Regions from separate parts of the Paenibacillus yanchengensis genome, predicted to be linked through region 3. Evidence: riboswitches for the same ligand, from Rfam matches in the RefSeq annotation. Region 3 holds a riboswitch; each other region holds the start of a gene.

The links. Region 3 has a riboswitch for cyclic di-AMP ahead of ACFSTH_RS11925 (hypothetical protein). Riboswitches for the same ligand answer to the same signal wherever they lie in the genome.
Region 1: linked by a shared signal. The riboswitch ahead of ACFSTH_RS02730 (KamA family radical SAM protein) and the one ahead of ACFSTH_RS11925 (hypothetical protein) in region 3 are both predicted to bind cyclic di-AMP.
Region 2: linked by a shared signal. The riboswitch ahead of ACFSTH_RS19750 (C40 family peptidase) and the one ahead of ACFSTH_RS11925 (hypothetical protein) in region 3 are both predicted to bind cyclic di-AMP.

What each region holds. Positions count from the first base shown of each region.
Region 1 covers NZ_JBHUMH010000010.1:83,093-90,079, reverse strand. Annotated here, with positions in the region: gene ACFSTH_RS02750 (ABC transporter substrate-binding protein) at 1-570, shown strand, start outside; gene ACFSTH_RS02745 (Glu/Leu/Phe/Val family dehydrogenase) at 791-2,050, shown strand; gene ACFSTH_RS02740 (diaminopimelate dehydrogenase) at 2,089-3,066, shown strand; gene infC (translation initiation factor IF-3) at 3,185-3,676, shown strand; cyclic di-AMP (ydaO/yuaA leader) riboswitch at 3,700-3,848, shown strand; gene ACFSTH_RS02730 (KamA family radical SAM protein) at 4,028-5,161, shown strand; gene deoC (deoxyribose-phosphate aldolase) at 5,348-6,013, shown strand; gene ACFSTH_RS02720 (S-layer homology domain-containing protein) at 6,128-6,987, opposite strand, start outside.
Region 2 covers NZ_JBHUMH010000063.1:172,269-179,255, reverse strand. Annotated here, with positions in the region: gene ACFSTH_RS19770 (flagellar motor protein MotB) at 1-534, opposite strand, end outside; gene motA (flagellar motor stator protein MotA) at 518-1,318, opposite strand; gene ACFSTH_RS19760 (hypothetical protein) at 1,450-1,743, shown strand; gene ACFSTH_RS19755 (MFS transporter) at 1,847-3,103, shown strand; gene ACFSTH_RS19750 (C40 family peptidase) at 3,741-4,217, opposite strand; cyclic di-AMP (ydaO/yuaA leader) riboswitch at 4,221-4,381, opposite strand; gene ACFSTH_RS19745 (glutamine--tRNA ligase/YqeY domain fusion protein) at 4,604-6,286, shown strand; gene hisC (histidinol-phosphate transaminase) at 6,339-6,987, shown strand, end outside.
Region 3 covers NZ_JBHUMH010000044.1:7,306-14,292, forward strand. Annotated here, with positions in the region: gene kdpB (potassium-transporting ATPase subunit KdpB) at 1-595, opposite strand, end outside; gene kdpA (potassium-transporting ATPase subunit KdpA) at 621-2,303, opposite strand; gene ACFSTH_RS11925 (hypothetical protein) at 2,473-2,880, opposite strand; cyclic di-AMP (ydaO/yuaA leader) riboswitch at 3,030-3,224, opposite strand; gene glmM (phosphoglucosamine mutase) at 3,649-4,992, opposite strand; gene ACFSTH_RS11935 (CdaR family protein) at 5,006-6,499, opposite strand; gene cdaA (diadenylate cyclase CdaA) at 6,492-6,987, opposite strand, start outside.

The DNA of each region.
Region 1 (6,987 bases), on a different contig from region 3:
CAAATTTTACTTGCGGATGGCGCTCGTGAAGTAATCGGTATGGGGCTGAATAGTTTAGGGTATTCTTTGAATGATACAGACCAGCTACATTTGCAAGAAGCGATGAAAAAATTAAACCAATTAACGCCGAATGTGCGTGCAATTGTTGGGGATGAAATCAAAATGTTGCTTGCGAATGAAGAAGCGGCTGTCGGGCTCGTCTGGTCGGGTGATGCTTCGGAAATTATGGATGAAAATGAAGCGCTAGATTATACTGTTCCGCAAGAGGGATCTAATTTATGGTTTGATAATATGGTAATTCCTACGTCTGCTCGTAATATCGAAGGTGCGCATCAGTTTATTAATTTTATGCTCGATCCAGAAGTAGCGGCGCAAAATGCTGAATATGTTGGGTACTCTACTCCTAATAAAACAGCGCTTGAATTGTTACCAGAAGAAATTTCTACAGATGAACGTTTCTATCCGGATGAACAGTTAACAACTCGTCTCGAAGTGTACAATAATTTGGGTATTCGTATGCTGTCCTATTATAACGAACTATTTTTGCAGTTTAAAATGCATCGAAAATAAAAAAATAAGGTTACCAAATGAAGCGAATACAGTTGTGACGTAATCGTTACAATTGTAAAAATTGGGAAGAATAAAGCGCTTTTCGACCCAAATTGGACAATTTCCTAAAATTATATATAAAAATTTATGAAAAACTGCTTTCAAAAACCGGTTTGACAGGTTAAAATTATTAAATCGGCTATGCCTCGAGTCGAATTTCATTATAAAGGACTGAGAAGGTATGACAGCAACTACGGTTAAAGAGAGTTTAAACCCCTATGAGATTGCTCAGCAGCAGGTGGATGCAGCCGCAAAGCTGTTAAAACTGCCGGAGCATGTCATCACTTTATTGAAGCATCCAAAGAAAGTTTTATCGGTTAGCTTCCCTGTGAAAATGGACGACGGAACGGTGCGAGTATTTGAAGGTTTTCGTGCACAGCATAATGACGCGATCGGACCTACGAAAGGTGGCATTCGATTCCATCCAGACGTAACAATGGACGAAGTAAAAGCTTTATCGATGTGGATGAGTTTCAAATGTGGAGTAGTAGGCTTACCATATGGCGGTGGAAAAGGCGGTGTTATCTGTAACCCGCAAGAACACAGCAAAGCAGAAATTGAACGAATCAGCAGAGCGTTTATGGAAGCTATCGTTGATTTCGTTGGACCGGACAGAGATATACCAGCGCCTGATGTGTACACTACTTCCCAAATTATGGGTTGGATGATGGATGAATACAGTCGACTGAAAGGAAGATATTCACCGGGTGTTATTACGGGCAAACCGTTGATCATTGGTGGTTCCAAAGGACGGACAGAAGCGACTGCTCAAGGTTGTGTGTATACGATATTAGGCGCACTTGAAGATAAAGGATTGCAAGCAGAAAATGCAACCGTAGCTGTTCAAGGTTTTGGTAATGCAGGTAGAATTGCCGCTCGCCTTCTTGCGGAAGCAGGATGCAAAGTAGTGGCGGTAAGTGATTCCAAATGCGGATTGTATGATCCGAATGGTTTGGATGTATCGATACTTGAAGACTTGAAAGATAATGCTAGCCTCGCTGATTACGGACAAAATTGTGTAATTACTAACGCTGAGCTACTTGAATTAGAAGTAGATATCCTCGTACCAGCTGCTCTAGAAAACGTAATTACAGCCTCCAATGCAAACAACATCAAAGCAAAGATTGTTGCTGAAGCCGCAAATGGACCTACAACTCCGGAAGCAGACCGTGTATTGTTTAACAAAGGAATTACAGTTATTCCTGACGTACTAGCTAATGCTGGTGGTGTTACGGTATCTTATTTTGAGTGGGTACAAAACTTGCAACATTACTACTGGAGTGAGCAAGAAGTGTTAGATCGTCTAAAAACGAATATGATCATTTCTTACGAAGCAGTTCGTGATATGGCGACAGAGTTTAATACAGATTTTAGAACAGCTGCTTATATGATTTCGATCAAACGGATCGCTTCTGCAATGGAAGCTCGTGGTTGGATTTAAATCACATTGCGTTAAAAAAGTTGAAGGATGATGAATCAGTGAATAATACAGTAAAAATCGGTATTGTTGGCTATGGCAATTTGGGTCGTGGGGTGGAACTAGCTGTTAATCGCAGTTCCGATATGGAACTTGTTGCAGTGTTTACACGCCGTGAACCATCGTCCATTCAAGCTTCTGTACCTGCTTATACGATAGAAGATGCTGCAAAATTTGTAGATAAAATAGACGTGATGGTATTATGCGGTGGGTCAGCTACCGATTTGCCAGAGCAAGGACCTTTGTTTGCTCGATCGTTCCATACAGTAGATAGTTTTGATCGTCATGCTAAAATTCCCGAGTATTTTGCGGCTATGGATGAAGTGGCGACTGCTGCTGGAAAGATTAGTGTTATATCGACAGGCTGGGACCCAGGATTATTTTCTTTGCACCGTATGCTCGGTGAAGCTATTTTACCGGAAGGTAATGAGTATACATTTTGGGGGAAAGGCGTTAGCCAAGGTCATTCCGATGCGATTCGCCGCGTTCCCGGTGTGAAAAATGGTGTACAATATACGATTCCCAGTGAAGATGCGGTGCAGCGTGTTCGTGATGGAGAAAATCCAGACCTAACAACAAGAGAAAAGCATATTCGTGTATGTTATGTTGTAAAAGATGTACATGCGGATGCGGATAAAATAGAAAGTGAAATCAAAACGATGCCCAACTACTTTGCGGATTATGACACTACCGTTTATTTTATTACGGAAGAGCAATTGCAAGCAGAGCATGCGGCTATGCCACATGGTGGAACGGTTCTACGTAGTGGAACTACAGGTTCAGGCAACAAACAAATTATGGAATTTGGTTTGCAATTAGGCAGTAATCCAGAGTTTACAGCAAGTGTAGTTGCTGCTTCGGCTCGTGCAGCTTACAAAATGGCGGCTGCAGGACAACGTGGAGCAAAAACAATTTTTGATATTCCACCAGCCTATTTGTCATCGGAATCTCCAGCAAGTTTACGCAAACGATTATTATAAGTCATTATCATATAGTTTATAGATTGAACTACTAAAGCAAAGTAGCAGGTTTTGGATAAACCACATGCCGTTATCCAAAACCTGTTATTTGTATAGTGCAGTAAGGAGGAAATCCAGTTTGAGCCGTGTTATTAAAAATGAACAAATTAAAGCTGCTGAAGTTGTGTTAACTGGTTTGGATGGGGAGTCATTAGGAATAGTAACTCGTGAAGATGCAATGCGGCTCGCTAAGGACGCTGATGTTGATTTAGTATGTACTTCATTGCTCGAAAGCCCTCCACCTTGTCAATTGATTGCTAAAGGTGAAGCAAATAGACAGCGTGATCAACGTAAAAAAGCAGAAAGCAAAGCAACGAACGCAAGTAAACCAAAAGAGTTACGTCTGACTGTCCAAATCGAAGAACATGACTATGATACGAAATGTAGGCAAGCACAAAAATGGTTGCAGCAAGGAGAGCAAGTGTTGTTAACGGTCAAAGTGACAGGTAAGCAGTCGGCACAAGCAAAACAATTAGTGGAGCGACTAGTTACTGACCTAGCTATTTACGGTAAAAAGCAATCAGGTATCCAACAAAGTGGTAAGCAAGTAGCCGTCGTTTTGTCGCCTTGACGTGCAGCTTGTTTATCAAGTACACTATAATCACGCTTAATTTCCGATCATTCGAATCGGGAAGCGGGGGAACCAATTTTGTGGGGCGAATAAATTAGTACAGCTGCTAATTTTAGGGGACCATCTTACCCGAGTCCGTCAGCTAACCTCGTCAGCAGTGGATGGGTCATCAGCATCATAAGATAACTTCAATCAAGTGTGACCCTGATTAGTCAATAGAAAGCTATGTGCGCAGTAGCAGTCTATTGTCTTGCGGAGCTTATTGCTCAGCCGGGGTTATTTTTGTTTTTCTAGTAAGACCCAGCTTAAATCCACTGGTGAAGCGTACAAATCAGATTGGGAGGGATTTGTATGGCACAGCCAAAGTACATTATTAATTTGGATCGATTAACAGACATTCCAGAAAGTGAACGAGAGAAACTAAAGCCGATTACGGAGAAGTTTGCATTTCGTGTCAACGATTATTATTTATCTCTCATTGATTGGCAAGATCCTGATGATCCGATTCGGCGGTTAGTTATCCCCAATGAAGGAGAGCTACTGGAGTATGGTCGTTGGGATGCATCGGATGAAGAAGCGAATTACGTTGTACCTGGTTGTCAGCATAAGTATGGGACGACGGCACTGCTGATTGTATCGGAAGTATGTGGAGCGTATTGTCGTTATTGTTTCCGTAAACGATTGTTTCGCAACGATGTGAAAGAAGCAGTTTCCAATGTTGATCCCGGCATTGCGTATATTGCTGCTCATCCGGAAATAAACAATGTTTTATTAACTGGTGGTGATAGTTTAATACTCGGGACGCCGAAATTACGAACTATTATTGAGCAATTACGTCAAATTGAACATGTGAAAATTATTCGACTTGGTTCCAAAATGCCGGTCTTTAATCCAATGCGTATTTATGAAGATGAAGGATTATTAGATTTAATTAGACAATATTCCACTCCTGAAAAACGCATTTATGTAATGGCTCATATTAATCATCCTCGAGAAGTAACCGAACAAGCAAAGCGTGGCTTTGACGCGCTGCATGATGCAGGTGCTATCGTCGTCAATCAAACTCCTATTATTCGAGGCATTAATGATAATGCCGATACGTTAGCAGAGCTACTTGATATTCTATCGTGGGCTGGTGTGACACCTTATTATTTCTTTATCAATCGCCCTGTAGCTGGTAACAATGATTTTGTCGTTCCGTTGGCAGATGCCTATCGATTAGTAGAGCAAGCAAAAGCTAAAACTTCTGGTCTAGGCAAACGAGTCCGATTGTCGATGAGTCATTCTTCTGGAAAAATAGAAATATTGGCTATTGAAAGTGGCAAAGCTTATTTAAAATACCATCAAGCTCGGGAAGGAAACTACGGGCAATTTATGATATTGGATTGTCCACCTGATGCTGCGTGGTTCGATGATTTGCCTGGAAATGAACAGTATTGGAATAAACCAACAATTGATGACAAAGAAGAGGTGCTGAGCAGCTAAACGGCAACAAATCATATGGCACAAGTACAGAATATCATCTTCCGTATTGCATACAGGGGTAGCTTGTTGTTCACCGAGGCAAGCTTTATAATGACTATAAAGCTGAACAATGAAGTTACTGTCAGTTGATAATGCGGAGGAGGAGTATTCTACATGGATGAAAAAACAGGTGAAATAATAGATAAAATGATACAGCAGACGCAGGTAGAGCCATCGTTAGCTGCCATGATTGATCATACGATTCTAAAAGCGGATGCTACAATCAGTGAAATAGAGCAATTGTGTGCTGAAGCGCTACAGTATCGTTTTGCAACGGTATGTGTGCATCCGTGCCATGTTGCGAGAGCTGCTGAATTACTAAACAGTGAAGTAGGCATTACAACGGTAGTTGGTTTTCCGCTTGGAGCATCAACTAGTGCAGCGAAAGCTTACGAAGCAGAACAAGCGATTCGTGAAGGTGCTACTGAAATTGATATGGTACTTAATATTGGTTTGTTGAAGTCTGGTCAAGTAGCAGCAGTAGAGGCGGATATTGTAGCGGTAGCGGCTGTATGTCGTGAACGAGCAATATTGAAAGTAATATTAGAAACTTGTTTGCTGACAGATGAAGAAATCGAAACAGCTTGTCGTTTGGTTGTGCAAGCGGGCGCTGATTTTGTGAAAACATCGACCGGCTTCGGTCAAGCAGGAGCGACAGAACATCACCTAACGTTAATGCGCAGCGTAGTTGGTCCGAATATTGGTGTGAAAGCATCAGGAGGCATTCGTGACCGTGCTACAGCGCTACAGATGGTAGCTGCTGGTGCTAATCGAATAGGAGCTAGCGCAAGTGTTGCTATCGTAACAGAATAATAGCTAAACAAGTCAACGATTAAGCAGCTAATGTAATATTTAACATAACAAAAAGAAAACAGGTAAGCCACAGAAAAGGACCTACCTGTTACTTTATTGTTAACTCGTTGTTTGTTAATTGCGAATAGGTGCTTCATACAAGTCTGCTCGTTGTTGCAAATAACGGAAAAAGGCGGTCGAAGCTTCCGCACGAGTAACCGTTTTGCCAGGCATAAACTTCTGATCGGTTAGCGACATAATATCCAATCCAACGACGATAGCCACTTGTCCTTTTTTGTTAATATTTTTTGCATCTTTAAAGTTTGTGTTAAAAATAGACTCATGATCGGCTAATGTGTTATAACCAAGTGCACGTACGATTAATTCAGCCATTTCTTCTCGTTTTACAGGTTCTTCCGGATGGAAGGAACCATCGCCAATGTCAATCAAGTTTTGTTGCAATGCAAACTCGACATAAGCAAAGTAATCAGAATCAGTTTCTACATCTTTGAAAGTTGGTTGTTCTTGTGGTGAACCAGCATCATTGGCTGTCATCTGTTCTGTTTCCGACATCATAATATGTCGGTTTTGGTTTTGTGCCAATACTAGCATTTTAATTAATTCTCCACGTTTGATCGTTTTATTCGGTTCCACTTTTCCATCATTTAGCTCAAGTGCTTTGTAAGCAATCATCAATTCTAACTGAGATTCTGCCCAATGCCCTTTAATATCGCTGGCTTGTGGCAATTCTAGTTTCGTTGGTAGACCTTTTTCGCGATTAAGCCACTTACCAGTCGTTGCATCCAACCAAACCTCTTCGTGCAATGCTCGAGGTGATAATTGATAAACTAATTCCACTTCATACTTTGTATCTACTTTGTCTAGTGACTCTCCACTTGCCTGCATCAAATTATATTTTTCGATTGGCAGCGGTTTGTTATCGTACCAGTATTGCTGTACAAGGCGATAAGTAAGCTCCGCGCGGTAATATTCTA
Region 2 (6,987 bases), on a different contig from region 3:
AATGACTTCATAGTCAGGGTATTCTTGTAGCATTTTACTGATCGAGACGGCTAGCTCTCGAGCTTCTGGCTTGACAGTTGCTTGAGCTGGATCGAATAAAGCTCCATCTCTAATGGTAATAAGCAGTTGTGACATGTTCAAGGCAGTTTCCAAATCATTCGATAACCCGTTATTAGCGATATACTCATCAATTTGCCCTTTTAAATGGTCGAACTCCGCTTGTTCTTGCTCCATTTGTTTCTCAATAGCTGCATCTGTACTCTCCCCTGGATTATTTTTATCTTTGGAAGGTGGTACTTTATCTACACTCGGACCTCGTTCAACAGCTGAGGGCATATCGAGCATTCCAGAACCGTTATGCAAAGCAACTCGAAACGCGCGTGACATATCTTCAAACTTTTTGACATCAAGGCTATTCATGGAGTAAAGCACGATAAAAAGAGCTAATAACAAAGTAAGCAAGTCAGCATATGGGATCAACCATGACTCGTCAATGTGCTCATCATTTTCTTCGTACCTACGCTTTTTCTTCAACGCCTTGTTCCTCCTTGTCTCTTAGTTTTTTGCGCTCAGTTGGTGAAAGGAAGACAGATAGTTTTTGTTGGATTGCAATAGTAGATACACCGGACTGGATAGCAAGTAGTCCTTCTAGCATCATTAGTTTTAATTGAATTTCCTGTTTAGATTTTCTTTTTAGACGGTTAGCCATCGGATGCCACAGGACATAACCTGTAAAAATACCGAATAGAGTAGCAATAAAAGCACCCGCTATCGCATAGGCTAGTTTCGCCATATCACTCATATCTGCCAATGCAGCTATAAGACCAACTACGGCACCCAGAACACCTAACGTAGGAGCATAGGTTCCAGCTTGTGTAAATATAAGCGCTCCAGCTTTATGTCGATCTTCTGTAGTGGATATATCTTCTAGCAAAACATCACGTACAAGATCTTGATCGTTTCCATCAATAATCATGCGCATACCGTTGCGCAGAAAAGGATCTTCTATGTCATCCACCTTAGCTTCAAGAGCAAGTAGCCCTTCACGACGAGTAATAGAAGCCCACTCCATAAACTGTGTAATCAGTTGTTCGCGTGGGGGAAGAGGTTGCTCTGTAAAAATAATTTTGAAGAGCTTACCTATCTTTGTTAATTCGGACATTGGAAAAGCGATCATAACGGCTGCAATTGTTCCCAGAATAATGATAGAGAATGCTGCAGGGTTTAATAGAAAAGAAAGCTTGGCACCTTTTAGTATCATACCGCCTAGTACTGCGACTAGTCCTAAAATAAGACCTATAATTGTTGAATTTTTCATTTTGCACCTCATTAAAATACGTTTTCGGCATTTATCCACTTCTATTATTATCGTCAAAAGGGTATGCTGAAGTTAGAGTAAATACTAGGAATAGCAAAATTATAGGTTAAATTAAGGGAGTTTGATGGAAAATGGGTGTAAGGCATGCTAGAGAGTACGCTGATATTTTGCAGGAATTAACAAAAGCCGTTAGTGAAATTGAAGAATGCTATACTTTTTTTGAGATGGAGTTGGCAGATTGGCAGCAGCTGGCGACAGAAGAACAGTCTGAAGTTATGGAAGCGCTAGCGGACGATATATTTTTTGGTTTAGGAACGGTTGATTCCATTGTTGTTGGTCGAGGAACAGTCATCCATAATGCAAAACGCCATCTTATAGAAGTGGTGCAGGACGATAAAATCGTGCAAATTGTACGACTTATTTGATGGAAGCGATTATAGCTATAATGTAGAAAAAGTGGTAAAATCTATAGATTAAACAAAAAATGCTGCAAATTTATCGGAAGTGGAGTAAGGAGTTTTATACGTAATGAAAAAGTTGTTATGGTTGGGTTGTTTTTCTTATCTACTTATTGGAGTAGCTCATATTATCGGAGGCTCAATTTTGGAGCAATTAGTTGCTCACTATCAGCTAAGTTATAAAGATGGTGGGCAATGGATTATGAATCAATTTTTAGGGTTTTTGGTGGGGGTGTTATTTACCCCAGCACTGTCGGCTCGGTTTGGTAAACGTGCAACGGTATTGTTTGCAATCGGTATGTTGACGATAAGTGAAGCTGCGTATAGTTTATTATTACCATGGGGTTTTATGCTTAGCTTTGCTCCGCTTGCAGGGCTTGGATTCGGTATGACAGAAGCAATTGTTGGCGCTATGATTATCGAGTATACGAAAGACGGAAAAGCGACAGCGATGAGTAAGTTGGAAACGTTTTTTGGGATAGGTGCGTTAATTATTCCACTGGCTGCTGCATATTTAATTCAAAAAAACATATGGCAGTTGTCGTTTCCAATATTAGCGGCTATGTCAGCCGTCATGTTTATATTATGGTTAACGACATCCTTTGGGGAAGTGGACCATCATTTAAGTGAAAAGGCGAAAGACAAGGAGCCATCTGCACCCGCACAGCGTGGCAACACAGCTCTAGGTGCTACAACACTTAAACCGACTAGGAAAATACCATTCGGGTATGATGCGAGTTCCTTGCCGTTTCTAGCGTTCGCTGTATTGTTCTTTTTATTTTATGTAGGGACAGAGATGAGTTTCTCCAATTACTTGCCGGCAATTTTATTAGGTCATACAGGTGTATCCGAAGTAGCGGCTGCTTCTTCATTAAGTGTCTTTTGGGGAGCAGTTGTAGTGGGGAGAATTTTTGCCGGTGTTCTAGCTGAGCGTCTAGGGTACACACGATTTTTATTTATTATGACAGCGGGAGCTGCTATTGTATTTGGTTTTATGACGGTATTCAATTCTTATGCTTTAATGTTGGTGTTTATTGCGTTGACGGGTCTATTCTTTGCTGGATTATTCGGCATAGCACTTGTATACGCAAACGGTCTGTTGCCAGGGCATACAGAGCGAACGACAAGTCTTTGTGTCGCTTTTGGTGGTATGGGAGGAGCAATATTCCCAAGGATTACAGGATGGTTTATGGATCAGTATACGATATCAGCAACTTTAATTTATTTAGCAATATTAGTAGTAGGCTTATTCGTATTGATGCTAGTGCTGATGATGATTGGTAAAAAACACACGCATACTATTTCTAACTCGCAAATCTCAGCGTGATGCAATGATATGAACCATCATACAAGAGATTGTCCAGATGACGTATAGGAGAAACTTTGTACGATAAATCGTATAAAGGTTATGTTTAGACGGTTGGAATGCAAGCTTTGTATGATAAATCGTATAAACGGTCGTGTGCAGACGGTTCGAGTGTAAGCTTTGTACGATAAATCGTATAAAAGGGCTTGTACAGACAGTTGTAGCGTAAGCTTTGTATGAAATATCGTATAAACGGTCTTTGTGCAGATGGTTCGAGTGCAAGCTTTGTACGATAAATCGTATAAAAGGGTTTGTGCATAGTTAAGTCCGTATACTTATGTAAATAGCTAGAATCTAAAAAAAGGAGCCATAGCCACAAACCTCGTTTAGAATGGAGTTACCGAGACAATTTTCAATGGAGGATTCTTGGTATGGCTCTATATCAGATTAACGTAAATTCGGAACTTTCATCCGTCTATTTAGTTCGCTATTATTAGAGATGGATAAAAGTTGTTTGATGAAAAGGAAATACATGGAGACGAAAGAGTACCTCGATAGCAATTTTCCTACAAAAGCATATTAATAAAAAAAGTTGTACGGAAAAACACTACGGTTTTTCGTACAACTTTTATTTTAGGGACTATTGGACAGTTTGTTTTTAATTTGCAACTGCATATGTAGTGAAAGCATCATCATTCATCACACGGCGTGCTGTTACGTAGCGTGGTTTGTAATACTTAGAGTCAAGTTTGTCGTAAACTACTCCTCTGGAAGTAGATGCGTGAGCAAACTTGCCATCTCCTACATAGATCCCTACATGCGTAATTTCACCGTTATTAGCTCCACTTGTATCGAAGAAGATAAGATCGCCGGGAATTAGCTCGTCTTTGCTAACTTTGGAACCTTCATTAGCTTGACCTGTAGAAGCTCGAGATAAGTTAATATCCATTTCGTCGAATACATAGCTTGTAAATCCTGAGCAATCAAAACCTTTTTTCGTAGTACCGCCGTAGCTGTACTTGACACCTAGCAAGTTATCAATAATACCGGTTAACTTCGTGTCCGCATGTGCTTGACCTGCTTGAAATGATAGGAAAAGCGTAAGACCTAATATAAGTGCTGCAACTTTCTTCAATGATGGTACTCCTTCCGATGCCGACGAGGTTAGCTGTGGGGTTCGGTTTGAAGGTCCCCTATGATCTTCCCACTGAATAGCGGTTGCTTCATTGCTATTCATAAGATCAATTCACCCAAAATGGTTCCCCCGTTTTCCTTTAGGAAATTAGGCAAGCTTTCGAATTATAATTGGGAGTCGTTCTCTCAAAACGTACTCTACAAACAATATAGTACTGCGAAATAGTTAATAGATGCTGAAAATGAGAAGATATTAATGAAATTTGTAAGTCTTTCTTAAGCTTTTCTTAAAGATTAAGTGCAACCTTTACGAATGTAAGTGTAATTTGTCCTATTATTGTGTATCATAAGAGAATAATAAATATATGCTTGGAAAGGTTGGTCGCAGTGGAGAATAATGTAGGAATAGATACTAAATTATCGTCTTCAAATTTTATAAGAAACATTGTGTTAGAGGATTTGCACAGCGGCCGTGTGCAAGAAATTATAACGAGATTCCCACCTGAGCCGAACGGTTATTTGCATATTGGTCATGCTAAGTCTATTTGTTTGAATTTTGAACTAGCTGATGAGTTTAATGGTAGAACGCATTTGCGTTTTGATGATACGAACCCTTTAAAGGAAGAAACAGAATATGTTGAAGCAATTAAAAGAGATGTTAATTGGTTAGGGTTTGAATGGGAAGCTTTACATTTTGCATCAGATTACTTTGAAGAAATGTACGAGCGTGCGCAATTGCTTATTCGCAAAAACTTAGCTTTTGTTTGTGATCTATCGGCAGATGAAATGAGAGAGACTAGAGGGTCATTAACAGAGCCAGGAACCAATAGCCCTTATCGTGAAAGAAGTGTAGAGGAAAATTTAGATTTGTTTGCTCGCATGCGTGCGGGAGAGTTTCCAGACGGATCGCGTGTATTGCGGGCTAAAATAGATATGGGTTCACCTAATATTACGATGCGTGATCCTGTACTATATCGGATATCTCACGCTCATCATCATCGTACGGGAGATGCTTGGTGTATTTATCCAATGTACGATTATGCTCATCCACTTGGTGATGCGATTGAAAAAATCACTCACTCTATCTGTACATTAGAATTTGAAGACCATAGACCATTGTACGACTGGGTCGTAGAGCACTGTGAGATGGAGTCTGTACCGCATCAATACGAGTTTTCTCGCTTAAATGTAACGAATATGGTAATGAGCAAACGTTATTTGAAGCAATTAGTAGATGAAGGTATCGTTAGTGGTTGGGATGACCCTCGGATACCTACTATCGGTGGTTTGCGCCGGAAAGGATATACGCCGGAGTCATTGCGTCAATTTTGTCGTGAAATTGGAGTTTCGAAAAACAATAGTCTCGTTGATGAACGTAATCTAGAGTTTTTTATTCGTGAAGATTTGAAACTGAAAGCGCCACGAACGATGGCTGTAATAGATCCACTTAAAGTCGTTATTACGAATTATCCAGAAGGTCAAATAGAATGGCTAGAAGCAGAAAATAACGCTGAAAATGAAGAAATGGGAGTACGTTCCATTCCGTTTTCTCGTGAAATATATATTGAGCGTGACGACTTCATGGAAAACCCGCCAAATAAATATTTTAGATTATTTCCAGGTAACGAAGTTCGTTTGAAACATGCTTACTTCATTAAGTGTGAAGAAGTGATTAAAGATGAAGCGGGTAACGTTATCGAAATACATTGTACGTATGACCCACGTACGAAAAGTGGTTCTGGCTTTAATGAACGCAAAGTAAAAGGAACGATTCATTTTGTAGAAGCGACGCAAGCATTACCAGCGCAATTCCGTTTAATAGAACCACTATTGGTAGAAGAAGAGGATGGAACGGAAGAAAAGTCGTTTATGGAGCGAATTAATCCGAATTCAATGCAAGTATTGCACGGCTTCGTTGAACCGAATATGAAGGATGCTGCTTCTGAGGACAAGTTTCAATTTTTCCGCCATGGCTACTTTAATGTTGATCCGGTAGATTCAAGTACGAAGCAATTAGTATTTAACAGAACAGTATCATTGAAGAGTTCTTTTGATCCGAAAAAAGCTTAATAGTATAAGTAGTATAGGTTTTTATTATAGATAGAAGGGAAGTTAATTGCAGATGAGCAAGTTTTGGAGCCCGCTAGCTCAATCTTTAGAACCATATGTACCTGGGGAACAGCCGAAAGATAAAAAATATGTCAAATTAAATACGAATGAAAATCCGTATCCACCTTCGCCCAAAGCGATGGCAGCAATGCAAGCTCATGTGAACAGCGATTTGCGTTTGTATCCAGATCCGACGTGTGCCGATTTGGTACAAGCGGCAGCGGATTTTTATGGTGTGTCTCCGAAACAAACATTTGTTGGCAATGGATCGGACGAAATATTAGCGTTAGCCTTTATGGCCTTTTTTGATCCAGCGAAACCAGTGATGTTTCCGGATATAACGTATAGTTTTTATAAGGTTTATGCTAAGCTATGCGGATTAACACCAAAGCTTATTACACTTGATGAGCAATTTAAGTTGCCGATTGACCTTTTTGCAGGTAATCAAAGTGGCATCATTCTACCTAATCCCAATGCTCCGACAGCAGAGCTATTGCCATTATCAGCTATTCGTACGATATTGGAGCAAAATCGTGATCAAGTGGTTGTGATTGATGAAGCATATATCGATTTTGGTGGGGAAAGTGCAGTTTCTCTAATTAATGAGTATGATAACTTACTTGTCATCCAAACGTTATCGAAGTCACGTGCATTAGCTGGGC
Region 3 (6,987 bases):
TTTGATCAATAAACGATTGACCTGGTTCAGTAGTAATTTTCACTTGAATCATATCACTTACTACTCTCGTACCACCCGTCACTGAATTAAAATCTCCACCAGCTTCTTTCATCACCGGTGCAGATTCTCCCGTAATCGCTGACTCATCTACAGACGCTACGCCCGCAATTACTTCCCCATCACCAGGAATCATTTCTCCTTCCGTCACCTGAACAATGTCCCCGATATGCAGCTCTGTCGCAGCAACTTCCTCAATCTGATCGCCCACTAATTTACGAGCCATAATTTCTTGTTTTGTTTTTTTGAGTGACGCTGCTTGCGCCTTCCCTCTACCTTCCGCCAATGCTTCCGCAAAGTTCGCAAACCATACTGTTCCTAACAAAATAACAAAAACTGCAATGTTAAAACCTCTACTCCCATTCGCTTGAAAATAATGAGGAAACAGTATCATCAACAGGACTAGTAAAGCACCCCATTCTACGACAAACATCACCGGATTTTTGATCATATGAACAGGATTGAATTTTACTATGCTACTTACTAGTGCTTCTTTTATTATTTTGGAAGAATTACTCGTTTTTTGATCGATACTCATCTTTACTTCCTCCATTTATTTCATTCTATTTGAAAAGAGTTACATGTTCAGCAATCGGACCTAACGCTAATACCGGTAAAAAAGTCAAAGCGCCGATAATAATAACGACTCCAATTAATATGGTTACAAACAATCGATTATCTGTTCGCAATGTTCCAATCGTTTCTGGAAGTCGCTGTTTCTGTACCATGGACCCTGCTACCGCAAGTAAAGCAACCATCGATACGTAGCGACCGAGCAGCATCACGATGCCTGTAGTTATATTCCAAAAGGATGTATTATCGCTTAATCCTTCGAATCCAGAGCCATTGTTAGCAGCAGATGACGTAAACTCATATAATATTTGCGACAAACCATGATATCCGCCATTACTGATTGCTCCCACTCCTGCTTCTGTCAATACAGCTATAGCTGTCGGCACAAGTATAATAAGTGGATGCACTGTAATTGCAATGGCAATTAACTTCATCTCTTTCGCTTCGATTTTTCTACCTAAAAATTCCGGCGTTCTACCAACCATCAAACCACATAAAAAGACAGCCAGTATCGCATACATCAACATATTGACAAGTCCAACACCGTCACCGCCAAAAACACTATTGAGCATCATTTGGAACATGGCAGCCATTCCGCCAAGTGGTGTCAGCGTATCATGCATATTATTAACCGTACCTGTCGTTGCTGCTGTAGTTACTGCTGTAAACAGTGCCGACTGAGCGATACCAAATCGCGTCTCTTTTCCTTCCATACTTCCCTGTGACGTATCTACACCAAGCGATGACAACGCTGGATTACCACGCATCTCTGCTGTATAGGTTAACGTTAAAAAACCGATAAACAATATTAGCATCGCACTGAAAATAATCCAGCCTTGTTTCCTTTTACCCGCAAATTTTCCAAAAGTGTACGTCAATGATGCTGGAATACACCACATCGATAATATTTCTAACACGTTCGTCAGTGGGCTAGGATTTTCAAACGGATGCGAAGAATTAACTCCGAAAAACCCGCCTCCATTCGTGCCCAAATGTTTAATTGAAACTAACGAAGCTACTGGTCCTATTGCCATCTGTTGCTGCTCTCCTTCAAGTGTCGTTGCTTGTATCGTTCCGCCCAACGTTTGCGGCACTTTTAAGCCAACCAACACGAGCATAATTACAAAAGCAAGCGGAATTAACAATCGAGTATGAGCTTTTACAAAATCGCTAAAAAAGTTACCCAACGCTTTGCCTTTACTAGTTAAACCTCGGATAAATGCAATTGCAACAACGATTCCCGTCGCAGCCGATGTAAACATCATCATCGTAATAACAGCCATTTGTGAAAAATAAGATACCCCTGTTTCGCCACTATAATGCTGCAAATTGGTGTTTGTCATAAAACTGATCACTGTATTAAATGATAACGACGACTCCATGCTGTCAACATCACTTGGGTTGAACGGCAACAGATGCTGGATACGTAAAATAACAAAGCTAATCATAACGAACAATGCGTTGGTCACTAGTAAACTGATCGTATATTGTTTCCAGCTCATCGCTACTTGTTGCTTCACGCCAGTTAACCGAAATATCATTTGCTCCACTCGCCCAAAAAGACGATCCGTACGATTAGGTTGGTCTGAAAAAATATAATACATATATGTTCCAAGCGGCTTCACGATCAACGTTACAAGTATGATGACCACTGCCAACTGTATAAAATCCATCACTTTCTGCCTCCTAATCTCACTTCATCTTCTATAACTTCTCTACTTGCAGTAAAGCAATTACTAAATAGACAAACAAAAATACGACACTAACGAGTACAACCTCCATCCTTTTCTACCTCCATGTACAACTATTTTTATTTCACTACACCTATATTCCGTCGCACGCTTAGTGCGTATTATGTGGTATTAAAAAAGACACATTCAAACTATTTGTATGAATAACGTAATCAGCGCCAAGCCCTTTATAGATCGTTTTAATATGATCACAGTTCGTAATAACGAAGATAGCTCTTCCCGTCCATGCACGGCAGATCGACACATAACGACAACATGTTGCCAGATCTTGCTCGAATAAATAGACGTAGCTAATCATCCATTCCGGAATAACCCATGGATTCGCTATCGACGGATCTAACAAAATCACTTGCTGTGCGCCTAACATTCTCAGTAATCTCGCTTCTTCATCACAAGCTGCTAATGCTATAACCGGAACATTACGTTTCACTAGCTCTGCCAAAAATAATTTCCCAGCCTTATTAGGTGCTGACACTAATACAAATTCATCCAGTGTCATCCTGATCGCTCTCCTTTTTCAAAAATGTATGCAACAAAAAAGAAGCTGCACGAAGAGGTAGCTCTTCGTCAGCTTCTTAGGCACAGGAAAATAAACCGTGTCTATGGATGACAAATGTTGCCTCTCTCTATCACACAATGCTACTGAAAGCTTTGTCTGATGGTACGCTTACGAGGTTAGCTGTCGGATTCGGGCTGTGAGAGTAGCCCTACTTATACTAATCAACCCATGGTTGTTAATTAGTATAAGATTCACCCCTGATCATCTGCCTTCGACTCTCACATCGAAAGCAAACCATCGATTGGTTCCCCCGTTTTCCAGTGGAAATTCAGCGCTGACAAATGATAAAAGATTACTGTATCACCGTGTTTACAAACTAAGATGATACCCTTTATCCTGTCAATTAAATTGCTTGAAACGAATCTTACTCCTACTGCAACAATTTGTAAAGAGATACAAACTGGCAGTAATCGTCAATTTACCTCTATTCACTTCAACTGTATTACATTATCTCCTTTTATCTCAGCCACACGTCGTCATGCTCTTATATTTACAATAAAAAGCAGATCTTTACTCCTTTTCGACAATATTATTTCCAAGGAAATACTCTTCTCGACAATGACTAACTACAGTTACTAACATTAGACATAAAAACGCAAAAAAACGGCACTCACTTTCGCAAGAAAGTAGTACCGTCTTCTGATTTGATATCTATTTTAAAAATAATGCCTCGCATTTTGTTAACTACAGTAATGATTAGTACTAGCTCTAACTACGTAACTGTTCTTTCACAATGGAAGCGATATAATCAACGTAATTATCTACTTCGGCTTTGTCGGGTCCTTCCGCCATCACTCGAATAAGCGATTCTGTTCCTGAAGGACGTACTAGTACACGACCGTTATCACCTAACTTATCTTCAACTTCCTGCACAGCTGCTGTGATCACTTCATTACCATCAAATTTACTTTTGTCATCTACGCGAACGTTCACTAATTTTTGTGGGTATTTTCGCATAATTGTTTTTAATTCACTTAAATTCTTTTTCGTAGCAGCCATCACATTGGCAAGATGTAGTGCTGTCAATATCCCGTCACCGGTCGTTATATAATCAAGCATAATAACATGTCCGGATTGCTCTCCGCCTAAGTTATAGCCACCACGCTTCATTTCTTCCATAACATAACGATCACCAACCGCTGTTTTTACTGACTGTAATCCTAATTTTTCTACCCCTTTAAAAAAGCCAATATTGGCCATAACCGTCGTTACAATCGTGCTCTCTTGCAGTTTTCCTGCTTGGTTCATCGCATGACCTAATATACTTAGTATATAATCACCATCAACTTCTGCACCTGTCTCATCAATTGCAATTAAACGGTCAGCATCTCCGTCAAATGCTAGACCCAAATCAGCATGATGGGCTACAACAGCAGCTTTTAATTGTTCGGGATGAGTAGAGCCAACTTCAGCATTAATATTTAAGCCATTCGGTGTCGTCCCTATCGTGATTACATCCGCTCCCAGCTCTCGAAATACAGTTGGCGCAAGATCATAAGCAGACCCGTTTGCACAATCAAGTACAATCTTCATACCCTCAAATCGCTGGTCAATCGTTGTTTGCAAATATTGTAAATAGCGCTCACCTGCTGCTTCATATTCAGTCACCGTACCAATTTCTGCTCCAATCGGACGTGGTAACTCATCCAGCGGTTGATCGATTAAATTTTCAATTTCTAATTCAGTTTCATCAGATAGTTTGAAACCGTCACCTGCAAAAAATTTAATGCCATTATCCTCCACTGGATTGTGAGAAGCAGATATCATCACACCTGCGTCTGCTTGCAGTTCTCTTGTTAAATAAGCAACGACTGGGGTAGATACAACTCCTAAACGCACGACACTTGCCCCTATGGACAATAATCCCGCTATTAAAGCTGATTCCAGCATCGGACCCGACACCCTTGTATCTAAACCAATGATTACTGTCGGTCTAGTAGCTTCTCCTGCCAATACAAAACCGCCAGCACGTCCAATTTTATAAGCTAATTCAGGTGTTAACTCTTTATTCGCAACTCCTCGTACACCATCCGTACCAAAATATTTCCCCATACTATTCGCTCCTTCATCCTATCCGCTTTTGTTTGCTCTCTGTCTCTGCTCGACTACTATTATTGCTGCCAGTACCTACTTCTTCTTCTTTGCCACTCCCCACACCACTGTTGGTCGGATCTTCTCCTCCGTCAGGGGTCGGGGTTGGGCTAGGACTAGGTGATGGCGCTGGAGTGGTGCTAGGACTGGGTGAAGATGTCGGATATATTTCCTCCGGGCGACCAATGACTTCTTGATCTCCATCATCCTCCCCTTCCTCTGTCGTTCCCGCTTCAACGACTACTTCAATCATTAATGTTTGCTCCTCATTTTGTACCGGATAAATGTACGGAGGCAGCTCTATTTCAAGTGGAATCGTATGATTTCCAACTGGTAAATCTGCAATATTAGCGATAACACTTATGTCATCATCTTTTAACTTTGCAAGTGCTGATTCAGTTCCACTAACTAATAAATTTATCTTCCCAGAATCTGGTGCAACTATTTTCACACTTTCTCCCAGTGGCTTACCTTGAAAGGTGATCGGCAACGCCGATAACTGCTTCGTCTTAGAATTTTCAACGTTAATCGTAACTTTCAGCTCTGCTGGAGTGACGGATTTAACCCCTTCAATTGCAGATGCTTTAATAACATATTCACCAGGTTCTTTTACTTTAGACAAATCAAGGATATAACCATCAAATATTGAAATACGCTCCAAATCATGCTGTTCCGCAAACACTGTTACTTGCTCTACTTCCGGCTCCACAGATAAGATGCTAGATCCGCTTGGTAAAGCTCCAGAATAGCGAATTTGCAATGGTACTTGTTTACTTGGCCAATTCACTGGCACTTCCACATGCACCGTTTCCGGTGTAATCTGAGCGTTCGGTACTTCGTTACCTTCTGAATCCAACGCTATCAGACGTGCTTTTTTACTGACTACTGTCTTATCTGCATTCGTCAAATCTACTTCTACCACTACTTTTTTCACACGTACCATTTCATTTTCAGTTAAAGTCACTTCCACTTTACCACCTGGTTCCGACAAAATCACCGGTGTCCCCACAACTAGCCCAGCTTGTGGACTTCCTTTAGTAACCACTTCCACATCAAAACTATTAGTCATAATCTCTTCAATGTTAACTATAACTGATTGTGGAAACAATTCCACTTTTTGAATACCTTTTGGCAGTTTAACAGACAACGGTACTTCATGAAATCCCGCTTTCATGTTCGATAAATCGATATTAACAACATAATCTTCGTCTGCAGCGTTATAAAAACTGGTAATTCTACCGCCTACCACTAAATTAGCGACCGTTGGTTCCATGCCAGCAAGCTTAAAACGCTTGGTATCAAGTCCAACAGGAACAATGGTCACTGCTTCAATAATTGTTGTATTATAATTAGACGTTCCCATCTGTGGCTTAGTTTCTAAGTCAATATGTACGACCGCCCATAATAATAATGCAATAACTAATGCAATTATTTTAAGTACAGTTGGATGATTAAACCATTTATCCATTGCGATCTCCTTTCTGTTTCCACCAAGAAACTACTGCTGATCGCCGTTTACTGGAATTCGATGATTTGGGTAGTAATTCTTCAAACAATTTTGAAATTAACGACTCCTTATTAATATCTCTGACAATCATCCCATTCATCGTCAAAGATAACTGCCCTGTCTCTTCCGAAACAATGACTGCTAAAGCATCACTTACTTCAGTAACTCCGATTGCAGCGCGATGTCTCGTCCCTAATTCTTTACTAATAAATGGATTTTCTGACAATGGCAAATAACAACCAGCAGCCATAATTTGATTGCCGCGAATAATAACCGCTCCATCATGTAACGGAGAATTAGGCGTAAATATATTCATCAATAGCTCTGCACTAATTTTAGACTCCATCCGTACACCTGACTCGATCATCTCACTAATACCAGTCTGCCGCTCAAATACGATCAATGCTCCTATTTTACGACTAGACATAAATTGAATTGCTTTAATTAAT